4 regions of the Bacillus sp. KNSH39 genome follow, and region 4 is predicted to be linked to each of the others. Evidence: riboswitches for the same ligand, from Rfam matches in the RefSeq annotation. Region 4 holds a riboswitch; each other region holds the start of a gene.
What was found. Region 4 has a riboswitch for lysine ahead of ACUL40_RS07405 (amino acid permease). Riboswitches for the same ligand answer to the same signal wherever they lie in the genome.

Region 1 (2,210 bases), 3.8 Mb from region 4:
GCGAAAATTATTATATTTTATAGCATGCAGTAGTGTTATACTTTTTACTTCACCGAGTGTGTCGGTAGCCCAATATGATGCACCTCTTATGGAAGATGCACTTTATTCTGTTTTATTTCCAAAAATAAATAAAGCAATTGAAAAACAATATGGAAGTTTGAAACCTTATCAATGTCCTAAAATTATTAGTTTAAAAAAAGTGTATAGCGGTACATATTTATTTCAAGCAAGTATTGAAGTGACAAAGTATGAACGTGTTGCTGGGAAAATTGCTCCACCATTTGAGAAGGTAACGATTACATTTAATAACGAAGAAGGCGAATGGGAAGTGACAAAGATTTCAGTAAAGCGCTTACCAAATGATACGAAACTAAACTGTGAAAAAACAATATGAAAAATTGTTTGACAAATAAAATGGTCCTTTGGTATTGTTAATAGCAACAATTAGATGTTTGAAAATTAAATAGACTTACCTCATCTACTCTCAAAGGTAGAGGCCGCGATAGGAAAGAGTAAGCTATGGGAGATTTAATGGAATCTGTGATCATAGGTTGAAAGGGACTATTGCCGAAATATAAGAATAACCATCTTATTCATATATTGGGACTGCATTGAATAAATGTAGTACTGTCATAATATTTATTTTATGGAGAGCTATTTGGAGATGTTGATGCGGTTTCTTATTTTGAGGAGATAACAACTCGTTTATTTTTTCAATATATATTTTTCCTAATAAGAAACGCGTGTGAACATTGTTCCGCGCGTTTTTTGTCTATCTAAAAGCGTGCTGCAATGAATAGAAGATTGGGGTTATGAGTTTTAGAGGAAATAAGGGAGGAATTTAAATGTATTTACACGGCACAAGCCGAATTAATGGGCAAGGACACTTAGAAATTGGAGGGTGCGATACGACGCAGCTAGCAAAGCAATACGGAACACCACTTTATGTATACGATGAAGAGTCTATTCGAGGAAAATGCCGAGCATTTCATCGTGCTTTTAAAGAAAGTGGTTTCTCTTATCAAGTAGCATATGCAAGCAAGGCGTTCTTGTGCATGGAGATGTGCCGAGTAGCTCGTGAAGAGAGTATGTCATTAGACGTTGTTTCTGGGGGAGAATTATATACTGCGCTCCAAGCAGGATTTCCGGCATCACGTATTCATTTTCATGGAAATAATAAAACAGAAGAAGAAATAGTGATGGCTCTTCAGGCGAATATCGGTTGTTTTGTCGTAGATAATTTCTTTGAATTAGAAGTTTTACACGATTTAGCGATGCAACATGGGAAATTTGTGAACATATTAATTCGTGTAACGCCTGGAGTAGAGGCGCACACACATGAATATATTACAACAGGTCAAGATGATTCGAAATTTGGATTTGGTGTTTCAAACGGTCAAGCGATGCAGGCAATTGGATTTGCTTTACAAAAATCAAATTATAATGTGCTAGGGATCCATTCACATATTGGGTCGCAAATATTTGAAACAGCTGGTTTTGTTCGAGCAATTGAAGTTCTTCGCCAATTTTTAGAAGAAGTGAGAGAGCAAACAAACTATGTAGTAAAAGTGTTAAATGTAGGCGGGGGATTTGGAATACGTTACACAGAGTCAGATACACCATTAACTCTTGAGACATATGTGCGAGCTGTAACAAGTGCAGTGAGAGAACAATTTACTGTATGTGAATATCCATTGCCAGAAATATGGATTGAGCCAGGCCGTAGCATTGTAGGTGATGCTGGGACAACAATTTATACAGTTGGATCTGTGAAAGATATTCCTGGTATTCGGAAATATGTATCAGTCGATGGTGGAATGACAGATAATTTAAGACCTGCTTTATATAATGCGCGTTATGAAGCGATGTTAGCGAATCGAGCGAATGATGAGAATGAGGAACTCGTTTCGATTGCCGGGAAATGCTGTGAGAGTGGAGACATGTTGATTTGGGATATTCATTTACCGAAAGTCGCTGCTTCTGATTTACTAGCAGTTTCCTGTACAGGAGCATACGGGTACTCGATGGCGAATAATTACAATCGGATTCGAAGACCAGCCGTTGTCTTTGCAAAAGGCGGAACATCGCAAGTAGTTGTGGAACGCGAAACATATGAAAATATTATTGGGAACGATCGCATACGTATTAAAGAGCTTGTCTAAATAGGAAAAGGAGTTGTTCGAATGGGCAATTCCTTTTTTATAAAATAA
Region 2 (2,210 bases), 1.3 Mb from region 4:
TAGGAAGGAAGTAGATTAATATGTTTTTTTTATAAGCGTTACTAAACATATCAAATTAGCTCATTTGCACGAAAGGCTCAATTTTCGCCATAAATGATTGATGCAGCGCCTCAACGCCTGTTACTAAATGAAGGCGGTCAATAACGACAGACACTTTAATTTCTGATGTACTTACCATTTTAATATGAATATCTTCTTCTTTTAAAGTAGTGAACATATTTGCAGCGACACCTGGGTTAGATACCATGCCAGATCCTACGATTGATACTTTTGCTAAGTGATTTTCATGTTCTACAGATTCATAGTGAAGAGTTTCTTGATTTTGTTCCAAAACTTCTAAAGTTTCTCTTAAATCATTCGAGTGAATGGAGAAGGAGAGATGTACAGTTCCTTCATTTGTAATACTTTGAATGATGATATCTACATTAATGTGTGCTGCTGCTAATGTAGAGAAAACTGTTGAAAGCGAGCCTTGTTCTAGTCCTTTAATTGTGACACGTGTAATATTATCCTCAAATGCAATACCTTTAACGATTGATTGTTGTTCCATGTTACATTCTCCTTTTACAATTGTTCCGTTTTCTTGTTCCATACTTGAGCGAACTTCTAAAACTACGTTATGATTTTTAGCAAACTCAACGGCGCGCGGGTGTAATACGCCAGCACCGAGATTAGCAAGCTCTAACATTTCGTCATAAGAAATTTCGTCTAATTTGTAAGCATCTTTTACAACTCGTGGATCCGTCGTATATACGCCTGTAACATCCGTATAAATATCACATTTTTTTGCTTTAAGTGCAGCGGCTAATGCGACAGCAGTTGTATCAGAACCGCCTCGTCCAAGCGTTGTAATTTCAAAATCTTCACTGACTCCTTGGAAACCAGCTACAATAACAATCGTACCTTCAGCAAGATAAGATTGAATACGATCTGTATGAATGTCAGTAATCCGTGCACTACTATGTACAGATTCTGTCGTGATACCTGCTTGCCACCCTGTTAATGAAATTGCATGATAGCCTTTTGATTGCAGTGCCATTGTTAATAATGAAATAGTTACTTGTTCTCCTGTAGATAGAAGCATATCCATTTCACGTTTACTTGGATTTTCTGTGATAGCGTTAGCGAGTGCGACAAGTTCATCTGTGCTTTTTCCCATTGCTGAAACGACAGAGACAATGCTATGACCTCGTTCATATTCTTCAATAATTAAATTTGCTACATGTTGAATGCGTTCGACGCTTCCGACAGAAGTGCCACCAAATTTTTGAACAATTGTTTCCATTACAAATTCCTTCTTTCGTCTATTTTTAAGAATAGATTAGGAAATATATCAATCCCAATACTCCTGTAGTTACCAGAAAGACAAACAAAAAACACCATCTCAAATAAGTGAGGATGGTGCTGTTACAGGAAAAGGGAAACAGAAAACGGAGCTAATAAAAAAACCGCCAAAAAAGGAATATCATAAAAAATGATATCTCTTTTTTGTAGATAGCTCTTCATACGTACACGTCTGTACATATGACAGTTCTGTTTCTATTCGAAAACAGCCCCAATTGATAAATGCAGAGAAATTTATCAATTTCGGCAATACTTCCTTTCATCTAAGTTCATAGACATCTCTGTGTCTCCATTAGAATACTCATAAGTATCGCAACCTCTATCTCACGTTTTAGGCGAGAGTGTTTGATTTATGAAGTTGTTGGTAACATTTGTTTTATAATAATTTAAATTTTTCGGGGAATCAAGTGTTTTATATATATTTTAAAAATTCTTTCTTTTTTTCGAGGAAGTTTGTGAAAAATGTAGCAAAATAAATTCATTGCATGTACATTAAACTTATAGTGCATAGGAGGTGGGGAGAATGAAAAGGAAACAGCCTATTTATGTTGCGACAAAAATGAACACGACGATGGGAAAATTATGGGAATATACGCAAGAACCAGCTATACATACAGAGTGGGATGCTCGCTTTACTGAAATTTCGTATTTAGAGAAAAAAGAAGGAGAACCACAGAAGTTTTTGTATAAAACAAAGATTGGATTTGGGCTTGAAATAGCTGGAGAAGGGGAATCAATAGGTGAAATAAGAAAAGAAACTGGTGAAAGAATTTCTTCTTTAAAATTTTGGACGGATAATACATTATCTCTTATTCAAATAGGACGTGGTTATTGGAAGTATACGCCAAATAAAGAATACATCCATT
Region 3 (2,210 bases), 3.3 Mb from region 4:
CCCGCATTTCATTTTTATATGTTTCACCAGTTGCGACTAGTTTTAACTGGAAGATTGGTGAAACGAGATATGGAATGAGGTAAGCCAGTGTCGATACGGTAATAACGAATGTATAAGCTTCCGCAATGGTTCCTGATAATGTTGAGAATAGGAATACTTGCGACATAATGTTTGTTAATCGTAATGAGTAAATTGGACTTCCTTTTTTATTTGTTTTCGTGAAGAAGGAAGGGAAGAAACCTTCTTTTGCTGCTTGATAAGGTACTTCTGAGCTTAATAAAATCCAGCCTAAGATAGAACCGAACAGGGAAGTAAGAGCAAGTAATGCCATCAGTTTCCCGCCGCCATGACCCATTGCAGCGTTTAGTGCATCTGCTAATGGACGTTCAGAAGCTTGTAATTTATCAACGTGAAGTACACCCATTGTTAAAATTGTAATTCCTAAGTAGATGGCAACTGTAATAAGTAATCCCGCAACTGTTGCGCGTTTTACCGTTTTTGGAGAAACAGCACGGTTTGATAAAAGAACGGCTGATTCAATTCCGATAAACGCCCAAAGTGTTGTAAGAGCAGCTAAATTCACTTGTGAAAGAAGACCGTGTGATGCCCCTGATTTATCAATCATCGGTGTGTACCATTGTCCAAATTTAGAAGCTTCGAATGCAAATAACGTAACGACGATGAATAAAAGGAATCCAGTTACTTTCGTTGTTGTTGCTAAGAAGTTTAGTTTTCCAGCTCCGCTTACACCGTTTGTTAATATAATATGAGTTCCCCAAAGTAAGATGGAACAAATCGTAAATGTAATTAGTTTTCCGACTTCTACGTTAAACGAACCGATTGAAAATAGTAGTCGCGTATCTTTCATAATTGGGAAGAAGAGTGATAAATATCCCGCAAATGATGTAATGATGGCAACGTTACTTGCCCAGTTTGCAACCCAATATCCCCATACCATACTGAAACCAGCCATTTTTTTCTTTTTTGGTGTCGAGAATAAAGCATATGCATGACTTTGTGGCCCTGTCGTTAAATCAGGACGACGAATTGCTAAATTACCGAAAACAAGAGCTAGCATTAAAACACCAAACCCTGTAGTTAACCAAGCTAAAGTGACACCGAGTGGGCTTGCTGTTTGTGCCAACGTACTTGGCACCATGAAAATACCAGCGCCAACCATGTTACCGACAACGAAAGCTGTTAGTACCCAAAAGCCCCATTTTTTTTGTTGCATAGAAAATACCTCCAAAGTTAGTATAACCAAGTCAAGCGAGGAGATATGTATGTCTTCCTGAGTTAGGAAGAGAAGTCCCAAACAAAACAAAAAAAGCATGTAATTTGCCGCTACATGCTTTCTATCTTATAAGAAACCCACGACATACCTCTCGATAGCTCTCCACAAACGAAACGTTTGTGACAGTTCTGCACTTATTAAATGCAGACCCAGCAAGCGTGCATGGTGGACACGACTTACTTCGGCAACCATTCCTTTCTCATTCCTTCATCAATGCCACTACATCTCCTGAAATGATACTCTTAATGATTGCAACCTCTACCTCACCGAGATACGAATGAGGATTTAAATATTAAATTAACGTCTTTAAGAGTAACAAATGAATTTTTATACGTCAATGGATATAGTAATAATCAGATTATAGAGAAGAGTTTGTGATTAAAAGTAAGAGGGGTTGTTATGTGATATTTGAATTTTCGTAATATAATACATATTATTAGCGCTAGATGATTGAAAAGGGGATGAAGTAAATGTCTGTATGTCATAAACATTCAGTAATAGGTGTGCTAGATTCGGGAGTTGGGGGATTAACAGTTGCGAGCGAAATTATAAGACAATTGCCTAAAGAAAGCATTTATTATATTGGTGATAATAAGCGTTGCCCGTATGGACCAAGAAGTGTAGAGGAGGTGCAATCTTTCGTATTTGAAATGGTTGAGTTCCTCAAACAGTTTCCATTAAAAGCGCTAGTCGTAGCATGTAATACTGCTGCAGCTGCTGCATTGACTGAGCTGCAAGAAGCACTTTCCATTCCAGTTATTGGCGTTATACATCCAGGAGCAAGAGCGGCAATTAAAGTAACAAAGAAAGGGGAAATCGGGGTAATTGGAACTGTAGGTACGATAAAATCTAATATGTATGAAAAAGCATTACACGAGCTGGATACATATTTGGAAGTGCATAGCTATGCTTGCCC
Region 4 (2,210 bases):
AGGTACACCGCGGCTATCTAATTTACCAAGAAACTTTGGTGCCTTCCCTTGGCGAGCTAAATCCCAAAGCATACGAGTTGATGCATACATACCAGAGTTACCAGCAGATAGTACTGCCGTTAAAATAACAGCGTTCATAACAGAAGCAGCAAAGGCAACGCCCGCTTTTTCAAAAATAAGTGTAAACGGACTTACTGTAACATCACTTGCAGCAAGGCTTTCAGTTGTATAAGGAATTAATAAACCGATAACGAGAATTGCAAGGATATAGAATAAAAGAATACGCCAAAAGATTGAACGAATCGCTTTCGGAATATTACGCTCTGGATCAGAAGTTTCACCAGCAGCTACTCCTAATAGTTCAGTACCTTGGAATGAGAAACCAGCTGCCATAAACACACCGATAATTGCCATGATACCGCCGTTAAATGGTGCATCTGCAACAGTGAAGTTTTTAAATCCAACCGTTTCACCGCCCATAATTCCAAAAATCATCATGAAACCAACAATTAAAAAGATAATAATCGTAACTACTTTAATAAGTGCGAACCAATATTCAGATTCACCAAACCCTTTAACAGATAAATAGTTTAAAAGGAAAATAATAGCTAAACATAATCCGCTCCAAATAAGAGAAGGGGTATCTGGGAACCAAAATTTCATAATTAATGTTACGGCTGCAAGTTCAGCAGCAATCGTAATTGCCCAGTTATACCAATAGTTCCATCCAAGTGCAAAGCCAAGTGATGGATCAACAAATTTTGTTGCATACGTACTAAAAGATCCAGTAACAGGCATGTAAGCTGCAAGTTCAGCTAAGCTTGTCATTAAAAAATAAACCATAATTCCAATTGCGGCGTATGCAATTAATGCGCCACCAGGTCCAGCTGTATGGATGACACCACCACTGGCAAGAAATAGTCCGGTACCAATTGTACCACCGAGAGAAATCATCGTAAGGTGACGAGATTTTAATCCGCGTTTTAATTCACCTTGTCCTTGTGTAGTTTGCGTTTTAGAGGTAGATTGATTTGTTGCGCTATTCATGTTCAACACTCCTTTTCTTGTAGGTTAGGAAGGAGCGGGGGAGAAAAATACAAAAAACCGCCAAAGGAATTTGGCGGAACGTTTCACAAATAACCACCCCATCATACCCTTCCGTTAAGATAGCACCCCACGTTTACACGGTAATTTTGTAAACGTGACAGTTCTGTTCCTTTCGGAGACAGCCCCAGCTCATATTTCCAGAGAAGAAATATAAACTTCGGCAACTTTTCCTTTCAAACGGAGTCAGCTGACATTCTCTGTGTCTCGTCCGTTTTACTATTAAAAGTCGCAACCTCTACCTCATCGGATTGATGAGGATTTATATATTGCTAAGATTTTTAATATATGGCAATTGTAATGACTTTCTGAATATATTGCAAGATATTTTGTTAGGAAAAGTCAAAAAATATCGGTTATTGTATAGGAAACGCTTGCAAAACTCCACCCGAACCTACTATTATGTAGCAATAAGCAAAGAAAAAATTGTTATACAAATGTTTCGCAAAAAATATTGAAAAACCCTCTAAATTAAAAGAAAATTCAGAAAAATATAATTCGACATTCATAATAAAGTCATATTATTTGTTATAATTAGAGTAACGTTTAAGCAAAAAGGGGAAATCAAAATGAAATTAGAAACAGAAAGGCTCTATATAGTGCCGTGTACAGAAGAGAGGATTCAAGTCGCTAACGAGCAAGGATATAATAGCGGTCCGCATATTGTAGGGCATGTAGAGAATGTGAAACAAGATGAGGCTTTATTACCATGGGGGGCGTGGTATGTTCTTCGAAAAGAAGATGATAGCGTTTTAGGTGATATTGGGTTTAAAGGGAAACCAAACGAGAATCAAACAGTAGAAATTGGCTATGGATTCATTGAGAAATATTGGAATCAGGGCTATGCAACAGAAGCTGTAAAAGAACTAATCGATTGGGCTTTCAAAACAGGTGAGGTAGAAACAATAATTGCAGAGACACTTCTAGATAATTATAGTTCGATGCGTGTTTTAGAAAAGTTACATATGAAGAGAGTAAATGCTACAGAAATGATGATTAATTGGAAAATAGAAAAATAAAAAATACCGCTCTAAATTGAGCGGTATTTTTTATAGTTATGGTAGCATTTGCTTCTGATCATTCGGATACTCAGCCGTTGACGTATT

Region 1: linked by a shared signal. The riboswitch ahead of lysA (diaminopimelate decarboxylase) and the one ahead of ACUL40_RS07405 (amino acid permease) in region 4 are both predicted to bind lysine.
Region 2: linked by a shared signal. The riboswitch ahead of ACUL40_RS00970 (aspartate kinase) and the one ahead of ACUL40_RS07405 (amino acid permease) in region 4 are both predicted to bind lysine.
Region 3: linked by a shared signal. The riboswitch ahead of ACUL40_RS24150 (amino acid permease) and the one ahead of ACUL40_RS07405 (amino acid permease) in region 4 are both predicted to bind lysine.

Annotation. Positions count from the first base shown of each region.
Region 1 covers NZ_JBQXYO010000001.1:5,286,508-5,288,717, forward strand. The annotation lists gene ACUL40_RS27185 (DUF3888 domain-containing protein) at 1-394, shown strand, start outside; lysine riboswitch at 484-665, shown strand; gene lysA (diaminopimelate decarboxylase) at 846-2,162, shown strand.
Region 2 covers NZ_JBQXYO010000001.1:188,343-190,552, forward strand. The annotation lists gene ACUL40_RS00970 (aspartate kinase) at 56-1,285, opposite strand; lysine riboswitch at 1,488-1,674, opposite strand; gene ACUL40_RS00975 (DoxX-like family protein) at 1,868-2,210, shown strand, end outside.
Region 3 covers NZ_JBQXYO010000001.1:4,718,321-4,720,530, forward strand. The annotation lists gene ACUL40_RS24150 (amino acid permease) at 1-1,234, opposite strand, end outside; lysine riboswitch at 1,382-1,563, opposite strand; gene racE (glutamate racemase) at 1,765-2,210, shown strand, end outside.
Region 4 covers NZ_JBQXYO010000001.1:1,459,760-1,461,969, reverse strand. The annotation lists gene ACUL40_RS07405 (amino acid permease) at 1-1,047, opposite strand, end outside; lysine riboswitch at 1,160-1,353, opposite strand; gene ACUL40_RS07400 (GNAT family N-acetyltransferase) at 1,674-2,123, shown strand; gene ACUL40_RS07395 (sulfite exporter TauE/SafE family protein) at 2,160-2,210, opposite strand, start outside.